DNA from 2 places in the Streptomyces sp. NBC_01622 genome. Region 2 is predicted to be linked to the other one. Evidence: predicted binding sites of a transcription regulator. Region 2 holds the regulator's gene; the other holds the start of a gene.
What was found. The regulator HrcA, encoded in region 2, represses chaperone genes, less so after heat shock. The targets are predictions, from matches to a motif close to TTNGCACTCNGNNNNNCNGAGTGCNAA.

Region 1 (5,128 bases), 2.9 Mb from region 2:
AAGGCGAGTACGGGGTCGTTCACCGGGACATTGTGGGCCAGTCGGTGGACGGTGTGCCTCCGGTGGCGGTGTGTTGGCGGTGTCGGCACGGGATCGGGGCCGGGGCCTGAAAGGATCCGACGTCATGCGAGTAGTCGTACAAAATGACATTAATCGGGCGTACGGGAACCGGGCGACTCGGCGTCGGAGGGCGGGCGTCCGTGGTGCGCTCGCCGCCCTCGCGCTCGCCGCCGTCGTCTCCGGCTGCACCCAGCCCGGCGCCGACAAGGCCGCGCCTCCGGCACACGGCGCGCAGCCCCTCCACGCGCCCCCGGCCCGCGCGCTCGACTCCTACGCCTCCAGGCTGCGCGCCGCCTACGCCGCCCGGGTCGCCGCCGCGAAGCGCTGGGGGCTGGCGAAGGTGCCGCTCCAGGCTCCGCCGGCGCCCGCGCACAAGCCGGAGATCACCGCGCGCAAGGGCTTCGAGGTGGACGACCAGGAGGAGTTGAACCTCCCGCCGGTCTTCACGACGATCCCCACGAAGCAGAAGATCGTCTTCCTGACCATCGACGACGGCGAGAACAAGGACCCCGCGTTCCTGCGGATGATGAGCGACCTGAAGATCCCGTACACGGCCTTCCTCAGCAACTACCTGGTCAAGGACGACTACGGCTACTTCAAGAAGATGCAGGCCGAGGGCCACACGCTCAACAACCACACCCTCACGCACCCGTACCTGCCCGACCTGTCCTACGCCGAGCAGAAGCATGAGATCTGCGGCATGCAGGACATCATGAAGAAGCAGTTCGGCAAGGCGCCGACGGTCTTCCGGCCGCCGTACGGGAACTACAACCACGACACCCTCGTCGCCGCCAAGTCCTGCGGCATCAAGTACGCCCCGATCTGGGACGAGGAGGTCTTCGTCGACCACTGGGAGTACCGCGAGGACGACCTGCAGCTGCACCCCGGCGACATCGTCCTGACCCACTTCCGGGGCCGTGCGGACTGGAAGGGCACGATGGTCGACGACATGCGCCGCTTCCTCGGCAAGGTCACTGCCGAGGGGTACGCGGTGGCGCGCCTCGAGGACTACCTGTGAGGGTCCGGGTACCGGTGGCCGTCGCCCTGGCGGCCACCCTCCTCACCGGCTGCGCCCAGTCCGTCGACCCCATCGAACGGCTCGGCAAGAAGGCCGCCCAGCGCGTGCGCCCGCACGGCACGGCTCGCGAACAGCCGTACCGCCACTGGGGTTTGACGGCCCCCCTGGCCCCCGCTCCGAAACCGTCCCCCGGGCCCCCCGCCCGCTCGGCGGGCCCGGGCCTCCCACCCGTCGTGGACCACGTCCGCACCCGCGACAAGGTCGTCTTCCTGACCTACGACACCCGTGGCGGCGACCGTGACGAGAGCGGGAGGCCGGACCCGGGGTTCGCCGACATGGTCCGTGAACTCCGGCTCCCGGTCACGGTGTTCCGCACCGCGGCCGAACCCGGGCACGGCCACTTCGCGGGCCTGCCCTACACGGCCCAGCGCACCGAGATCTGCGGCCACCGGACCCGGCCCGCACCCCGTCTGCTCCGGCCGCCCCACGGCACGTACGACACGACGACCCTCCGCGCCGCCGCCGACTGCGGCATCTCCGCGCTGGTCCTGTGGCGGGCCGCGACGACCACCGGAACGCTCACCTACACGCGCGGCGACCACCACCTCGCCCCGGGCGACATCGTCCGCGTCGCCCCGGCCGACAGCACGGCCGGACTGCTGCGCGGCATCCAGGAACAGGGCCTGACGGTGGGCCGGCTGGAGGACTACCTCTAGGGCCTGTCCGGCGGATCCTGTCGCGGACGCGGGGGCTGATGAGGCACCGATGTCTACCTGCGACCTGATCCGCCGTACCGGAAGGATCTTGAGTCGGTGTTCCGGCAGGCGCAGGAACGGGAACCGGCCGAGGACGACCACGGGTTCCCGGGGCGGGACATCGTCGATCTGGTCCGGGGACGACTTCGCCATGATGCGGGAACTGTCCAACGCCGGTCGTCAATCAGCCCGTCCGGCGTCTGAGGACGAGGCCGAAGGCCGATGGCGGGGGTCTGGGGGCGCGGCCCCCAGGGGCGCCCACTCCGGCCGACGGTCACCAAAAAATCTGCCCAAGTGCCGCCGGCATTGGCACTCCGCTTGACCGAGTGCTAATCGCAGTCATAGTCTCAGGTCTGGCACTCCCCCCTGGAGAGTGCCAATAGCGACGGGCAGGTCCGGCACCCGCGACGACGGATCCACCTGGTCGCCACCTCAGACAGTTAACCCCGTGAGATCTCCGAAGGGGGAGGTCGGATCGTGACGACCACCAGCTCCAAGGTTGCCATCAAGCCGCTTGAGGACCGCATTGTGGTCCAGCCGCTCGACGCCGAGCAGACCACGGCCTCTGGCCTGGTCATCCCGGACACGGCCAAGGAGAAGCCCCAGGAGGGCGTCGTCCTGGCCGTGGGCCCGGGCCGCTTCGAGAACGGCGAGCGTCTTCCGCTCGACGTGAAGACCGGCGACATCGTGCTGTACAGCAAGTACGGCGGCACCGAAGTGAAGTACAGCGGCGAGGAATACCTCGTCCTCTCGGCCCGCGACGTGCTCGCGATCATCGAGAAGTAATTCGCTTCACGCACATTCAGTTTGTGAGCTGCGCCCCTGGCCCCCGCGACCTTATGAAGCCGGGCGTCAGGGGCGCGGTTCGTTTCACCCACGTTTTCCGAGAGGGCTGAACCGCTCCCATGGCGAAGATCCTGAAGTTCGACGAGGACGCCCGTCGCGCCCTCGAGCGCGGCGTCAACAAGCTTGCCGACACGGTCAAGGTGACGATCGGCCCCAAGGGCCGCAACGTCGTCATCGACAAGAAGTTCGGCGCTCCCACCATCACCAACGACGGCGTCACCATCGCCCGCGAGGTCGAGCTCGACGACCCGTACGAGAACCTCGGTGCCCAGCTGGTGAAGGAGGTGGCGACCAAGACCAACGACATCGCGGGTGACGGCACCACCACCGCCACCGTGCTCGCCCAGGCGCTCGTGCGCGAGGGCCTGCGCAACGTCGCCGCGGGTGCCTCCCCGGCCGCCCTGAAGAAGGGCATCGACGCCGCCGTCAAGGCCGTCTCCGACGAGCTGCTCGCCACCGCGCGGCCCATCGACGACAAGGCCGACATCGCGGCCGTCGCCGGTCTGTCCGCGCAGGACAGCCAGGTCGGCGAGCTCATCGCCGAGGCGATGGACAAGGTCGGCAAGGACGGTGTCATCACCGTCGAGGAGTCCAACACCTTCGGTCTGGAGCTGGACTTCACCGAGGGCATGGCCTTCGACAAGGGCTACCTGTCGCCGTACTTCGTGACGGACCAGGAGCGGATGGAAGCGGTCCTGGAGGACCCGTACATCCTCATCCACCAGGGCAAGATCAGCTCCATCCAGGACCTGCTGCCGCTGCTGGAGAAGGTCATCCAGGCCAACGCCTCCAAGCCGCTGCTGATCATCGCCGAGGACGTCGAGGGCGAGGCCCTGTCGACCCTGGTCGTGAACAAGATCCGCGGCACGTTCAACGCGGTCGCGGTCAAGGCCCCCGGCTTCGGCGACCGCCGCAAGGCGATGCTCGGCGACCTCGCCACCCTCACCGGCGGTCAGGTCATCGCCGAGGAGGTCGGCCTCAAGCTCGACCAGGTCGGCCTGGACGTGCTCGGCTCCGCCCGTCGCGTGACGGTCACCAAGGACGACACGACCGTCGTCGACGGTGCCGGTGACTCCTCCGAGGTCGCGGGCCGCGTCAACCAGATCAAGGCCGAGATCGAGAACACCGACTCCGACTGGGACCGCGAGAAGCTCCAGGAGCGCCTCGCGAAGCTGGCCGGCGGCGTGTGCGTGATCAAGGTCGGCGCCGCCACCGAGGTGGAGCTCAAGGAGAAGAAGCACCGTCTGGAGGACGCCATCTCCGCGACCCGCGCCGCGGTCGAGGAGGGCATCGTCTCTGGCGGTGGCTCCGCTCTGGTCCACGCCGCCAAGGTCCTCGAGGGCAACCTCGGCAAGACCGGCGACGAGGCCACCGGTGTCGCGGTCGTGCGCCGCGCGGTCGTCGAGCCGCTGCGCTGGATCGCCGAGAACGCCGGCCTGGAGGGCTACGTCATCACCTCCAAGGTCGCCGACCTGGAGCCCGGCCAGGGCTTCAACGCCGCGACCGGCGAGTACGGCGACCTGGTCAAGGCCGGCGTCATCGACCCGGTCAAGGTCACCCGCTCCGCCCTGGAGAACGCCGCCTCCATCGCCTCCCTCCTCCTCACGACCGAGACCCTGGTCGTCGAGAAGAAGGAAGAGGAGGAGCCGGCCGCCGGTGGTCACAGCCACGGCCACTCCCACTGACGCAGGTCGGTGAACCCGTAGTACACCGAAGGCCCGGCACCCCTCTGGGGGAGCCGGGCCTTCGTGCCACTGTCAGCGGGGCGGCTGCCGTCACTGCGGCCCGTACTTCCGCCCGGTCCTCGACGTGATCCCGCCGAGCACCGCCTGCGGAGTGATCTTCACCAGGCCCATCAGCGCCTTGTAGCGCGGGTCCGGGATCGACAGCGACTTGCCGCGCGCCAGATCCGCGAGTGCCGCCGCGACCAGCTTGTCCGCGTCCAGCCACATCCAGTTCGGGATGTTGTCCGTGCCCATCCCGGCCCGCTCGTGGAACTCGGTCCGCACGAAACCGGGCGCCAGCGCCATCAGCCGTACGCCTGTCCCGGCCAGGTCCTTCGCCGCCCCCTGGGTGAACTGCACCACCCACGCCTTCGACGCGCCGTACGTCCCGCGCGGCACGAAGGCCGCCACCGACGCCACGTTGACCACCCCGCCCCGCCCGCGCTCCCGCATCGCCTCGGTCGCCGCGCTGGTCAGCCGCAGCACCGCCTCGCAGTGCACCTTGAGCATCTTCAGCTCGTCCGCCATCGGTACGTCGAGGTAGCGGCCCTTGTTGCCGAAGCCCGCGTTGTTGACCAGCAGGTCGACCGGGTTCTTGCGGTCCGCCAGCCGGGCGGCCACCGTCTCGATACCCTCGTCCGTGGCGAGGTCGGCGGTCAGCACCTCCGCCTCGATGCCGTGCCGGTCGTGCAGTTCGGTCGCCTGTTCGCCGAGCCGCTCGGTGT
Region 2 (5,128 bases):
GCGGGGGCGGTTGCTGGCGGACGCGGTGGTGCGGGATCTGGTGGACTGATCACTCGGGGGAGTGAATCGGGGCGGGAGGCCGATCCGGTCGCTGATCCACTTTCCTAGGCTGCCGTTGTGAGCGACCGGCGAATCACCAGGTTCTTTGCGGAGTTCGAGCCTCCTGAGGGAACGAGGGCCGAACTCCTCCGGGGGGAAATCGTGTTGGCGGTCAGCCCTGACCTGGTGCACAACGCGATCGTGGAGACGGTTCAGGACCAGATTCCCCGGAGGGGCTGGAGACGGCTTCAGACGCAGCGAGTGGCGATCCCCGACGAGCCGAGTGAGCCGCAGCCGGACCTCGTGGTGATCGAGCGCGGTGCCGGCCCCGATGGCGGAAGACTGATGCCTGCCGAGGCCGTCACGCTGCTGGTCGAGGCCGTCTCCACCAACAGCGTCCATCGCGACTACAGCGTCAAGCGCTCGATCTACGCGGCGGCAAAGGTACCCGGGTACCTGATCATCGATCCGATCATGGCCCAGTGCGTCCTGTTCACCGAGCCGACGGGCATGGGCGAGGACGCGGACTACCGGTGCCGGCGCATCACCAAGTTCGGCGACCTCACACAGTTGGAGCCCATCGGCACGGAACTGGACACCAGCGAATTCGCCACCTATGAGAACGTCACGCCTCACCGCCGGCCGTGACGAAGTCGATCAACTCCTCGACCCGCCCCAGCAGTTCCGGCTCAAGATCCTTGTACGACCCCACCTTGGCCAGAATCGCCTGCCACACCGCACCGGTGTTTTCCGGCCAACCCAGGGCCCGGCACACCCCCGTCTTCCAGTCCTGACCGTGCGGGATCCTGGGCCACGCGGCGATGCCCACGGAGGACGGTTTCACGGCCTCCCAGATGTCGATGTAGGGGTGGCCGACGACGAGCGCGTGCTCGCTGGTGACCGACTGGGCGATGCGCCACTCCTTGGTGCCGGGGAGCAAATGGTCCACCAGGATGCCGAGGCGGGCGTCCGGGCCCGGGGCGAACTCCGCCACGATGGCCGGCAGGTCGTCGACGCCCTCCAGGTACTCGACCACCACGCCCTCGATGCGCAGATCGTCGCCCCACACCCGCTCGACGAGCTCGGCGTCGTGCCGGCCCTCGACGTAGATGCGACCGGCGCGGGCCACACGCGCGCGTGCACCGGGAACGGCGACCGAACCGGATGCCGTACGGGTGGGCCGTAGCGGACTGGACACAGGCCTGACCAGGGTGACCACCCGGCCCTCCAGGAGGAAGCCGCGCGGCTCCAGGGGGAACACCCGGTGCTTGCCGAAGCGGTCCTCCAGGGTGACCGTGCCGGCCTCGCAGCGGATCACCGCGCCGCAGAAACCGGTGCCCGGCTCCTCGACCACCAGGCCGGGGTCCGCCGGGACCTCGGGTACCGGCTTGGGCTTCTTCCACGGCGGGGTCAGGTCGGCGGAGTACTGGCGCATTCGGATGACGATAGGAGAAGGCCGGGAGGCGTCACCGCGACACGCCGAAACGCGTTGCCAACGCGTCCCGTTGGGCCCGCACGAACCCCGCGTCCACCACCGCTCCGTGACCGGGCACGTACACCGCGTCCTCGCCGCCCAGGTCGAGGAGGCGGTCCAGGGCGGCCGGCCAGTGGGACGGTACGGCGTCGGGGCCCGCCTGGGGTTCGCCGGACTCCTCGACCAGGTCGCCGCAGAAGACGACCGGCGGGGAACCGGGGACGAGCACTGCGAGGTCATGGGCCGTGTGCCCGGGCCCGGCGTTCGCCAGCAGGACCTCTCGGTCGTCGCCCAGAGAGAGGGGCCAATCGCCCGACACCAGGTGACGGGGGTACACCAGGGCGGCCACGGCCTCGTCGGCCACGCGCGCGTGGAGGCCGTTTTCGACCGCGTCCCTACGGAGTGCCTCCCGCTCGTCCGCCAACACCCGCTCCACGCCCACCACCCCGAACACCTCCGCGTCCGCGAACTCCGCCGCCCCGAAGACATGGTCGAAGTGGGGGTGGGTGAGCGCGAGATGGGTCACAGGGCGCCCGGCGAGCGCCCGCGCCGCCGTACGCAATCGCGCGCCCTCCGCGAGACTCGACCCGGCGTCGATCATCAGCGCCGACCCCTCCCCGACGACCAGACCGACCGTGCAGTCCCAGCCAGGCAGCCGGCACCGGCCCACCCCGGCGGCCAGCCGCTCCCACCCCGCCTCTTCCCAAGTCACCGTCATACGGCGACGCTAACGGTGACGGCACCCCACGGCGTGGCATCGCAGGACCGGCCTTGCCCGGGGTGTACCTCACGGCCGTACACTGGCCGGGGAACGCTGGCACTCACGCGCACAGAGTGCCAGGAAAGGGCGGGCTCGCGACAAGCGGCGACAAAGGCGACCAGAACTGGAGGTGTGCGCGATGCTCAGCGAACGCAGGCTTCAGGTGCTGCGCGCCATCGTCCAGGACTATGTCGGCACCGAGGAGCCGGTGGGCTCCAAGGCGCTCACCGAGCGGCACAGCCTCGGCGTCTCCCCGGCGACCGTGCGCAACGACATGGCGGCCCTGGAGGACGAGGGGTACATCGCCCAGCCGCACACCAGCGCCGGACGCATCCCGACGGACAAGGGCTACCGCCTGTTCGTCGACAAGCTCGCCGGTGTCAAGCCGATGACCGGCCCCGAGCGCAAGGCCATCCAGAACTTCCTCGACGGTGCCGTAGACCTCGACGACGTGGTGGGCCGTACGGTACGGCTGCTCGCGCAGCTCACCCGGCAGGTCGCCGTCGTGCAGTACCCCTCGCTGACCCGGTCGACCGTCCGGCACGTGGAGCTGCTGTCGCTGGCCCCCGCGCGCGTGATGCTCGTGCTGATCACCGACACAGGGCGGGTCGAGCAGCGCATGGTGGACTGCCCGGCCCCCTTCGGGGAGTCCTCGCTCGCGGATCTACGCGCGCGGCTCAACAGCCGGATCGCCGGCCGCCGCTTCGCGGACGTGCCGCAGCTCGTGCAGGACCTGCCGGAGGCCTTCGAGAACGAGGACCGCGGCACGGTCGCGACGGTGCTCTCCACCCTCCTGGAGACCCTCGTCGAGGAGACCGAGGAGCGGCTGATGATCGGCGGCACCGCCAATCTCACCCGCTTCGGACATGACTTTCCCCTCACCATCCGCCCCATCCTGGAAGCCCTGGAGGAGCAGGTCGTCCTCCTCAAGTTGCTTGGTGAGGCGGGGGATTCGGGCATGACCGTACGGATCGGTCACGAGAACGCCTACGAGGGACTCAACTCCACGTCGGTGGTGTCGGTCGGCTACGGTTCGGGCGGCGAGGCAGTCGCCAAGCTCGGCGTGGTCGGACCGACCCGCATGGATTACCCGGGAACGATGGGAGCGGTACGCGCAGTGGCACGGTACGTCGGACAGATCCTGGCGGAGTCCTAAGTGGCCACGGACTACTACGCCGTTCTCGGCGTGCGTCGCGACGCGTCGCAGGATGAGATCAAGAAGGCCTTCCGCCGGCTCGCGCGCGAGCTGCACCCGGACGTCAATCCGGATCCGAAGACCCAGGAGCGGTTCAAGGAGATCAACGCCGCTTACGAGGTGCTCTCGGACCCGCAGAAGAAGCAGGTCTACGACCTCGGCGGCGACCCCCTCTCGCAGGCGGGCGGCGCGGGCGCCGGCGGCTTCGGCCAGGGTGGCTTCGGGAACTTCTCGGACATCATGGACGCGTTCTTCGGTACGGCGTCGCAGCGCGGGCCGCGCTCGCGCACCCGCCGTGGCCAGGACGCCATGATCCGGCTGGAGATCGAGCTGGACGAGGCGGCCTTCGGCACCACGAAGGACATCCAGGTCGACACGGCCGTCGTCTGCAACACCTGCAACGGCGAGGGCGCCGCCCCCGGCACCTCCGCGCAGACCTGTGACATGTGTCGCGGTCGCGGTGAGGTGTCGCAGGTGACCCGGTCCTTCCTGGGCCAGGTCATGACGTCCCGCCCCTGCCCCCAGTGCCAGGGCTTCGGCACCGTCGTGCCGACGCCGTGCCCGGAGTGCGCCGGTGACGGCCGCGTCCGCTCGCGGCGCACGCTGACGGTGAAGATCCCGGCCGGTGTGGACAACGGCACGCGGATCCAGCTCGCGGGCGAGGGCGAGGTCGGCCCCGGCGGCGGCCCCGCCGGTGACCTGTACGTCGAGATCCACGAGCTGCCGCACGCGATGTTCCAGCGCCGCGGCGACGACCTGCACTGCACGGTCACCCTCCCGATGACGGCGGCGGCCCTCGGCACGAAGGTGCCGTTGGAGACGCTGGACGGCATGGAGGAGGTCGACATCCGGCCCGGCACCCAGTCCGGCCAGTCGATCCCGCTGCACACCCGAGGCATCACGCATCTGCGCGGCGGCGGCCGGGGCGACCTCATCGTGCACGTCGAGGTCACCACCCCGACCAAGCTCGACGTGGAGCAGGAACGCCTCCTCAGGGAGCTGGCGAAACTGCGCGGCGAGGAACGGCCCATGGGGACGTTCCAGCCGGGACAGCAGGGCCTGTTCTCCCGTCTGAAGGACGCTTTCAACGGCCGCTGAACCGGTCGTCGAATCGGTCGTCGAACCGGCCTCCGCCTGGGCATGCATCTGTCCTATGCCCGGCGGAAGGCCGGATTCGGACTTGTTCGGAGGACGTGACAACATGCCGTCATGTCCTCCGCGCTGACCGATCTCTTCCCGCATCCGATCGTGCAGGCCCCCATGGCGGGCGGTGTCTCCGTACCGCGCCTCGCGGCTGCCGTGTCCGAGGCCGGCGGGCTGGGGTTCCTCGCCGCCGGGTACAAGACCGCCGACGGCATGTACCAGGAGATCAAGCAGCTGCGGAGCCTGACGTCCCGCCCCTTCGGCGTGAACCTCTTCATGCCGCAGCCGGAGTATGCGGACAAGGCCGCGGTCGGCGTCTACGCCCACCAGCTGGCCGGCGAGGCCGCCTGGTACGACACGGAACTCGGCGACCCGGACAGCGGTCGCGAGGACGGCTACGACGCGAAGCTGTCCGTGCTGCTCGACAACCCGGTGTCCTTCGCCTCCTTCCACTTCGGCGTCCCCACCCGTGAGGTGCTGGACTCGCTGCGCCGGGCCGGCACCTTCACCCTCGTCA

Region 1: a site for HrcA is predicted at 2,140-2,166, ahead of groES (co-chaperone GroES). Genes of this name have one in related genera too.

What each region holds. Positions count from the first base shown of each region.
Region 1 is NZ_CP109293.1:4,616,593-4,621,720, reverse strand. Features, by position in the region: gene OH768_RS20715 (THUMP-like domain-containing protein) at 1-23, opposite strand, end outside; gene OH768_RS20710 (polysaccharide deacetylase family protein) at 125-1,078, shown strand; gene OH768_RS20705 (hypothetical protein) at 1,075-1,794, shown strand; gene groES (co-chaperone GroES) at 2,311-2,619, shown strand; gene groL (chaperonin GroEL) at 2,739-4,364, shown strand; gene OH768_RS20690 (SDR family NAD(P)-dependent oxidoreductase) at 4,455-5,128, opposite strand, start outside.
Region 2 is NZ_CP109293.1:7,534,715-7,539,842, forward strand. Features, by position in the region: gene hemW (radical SAM family heme chaperone HemW) at 1-49, shown strand, start outside; gene OH768_RS34835 (Uma2 family endonuclease) at 118-687, shown strand; gene OH768_RS34840 (DUF3097 domain-containing protein) at 665-1,474, opposite strand; gene OH768_RS34845 (MBL fold metallo-hydrolase) at 1,506-2,231, opposite strand; gene hrcA (heat-inducible transcriptional repressor HrcA) at 2,413-3,429, shown strand; gene dnaJ (molecular chaperone DnaJ) at 3,430-4,566, shown strand; gene OH768_RS34860 (nitronate monooxygenase) at 4,678-5,128, shown strand, end outside.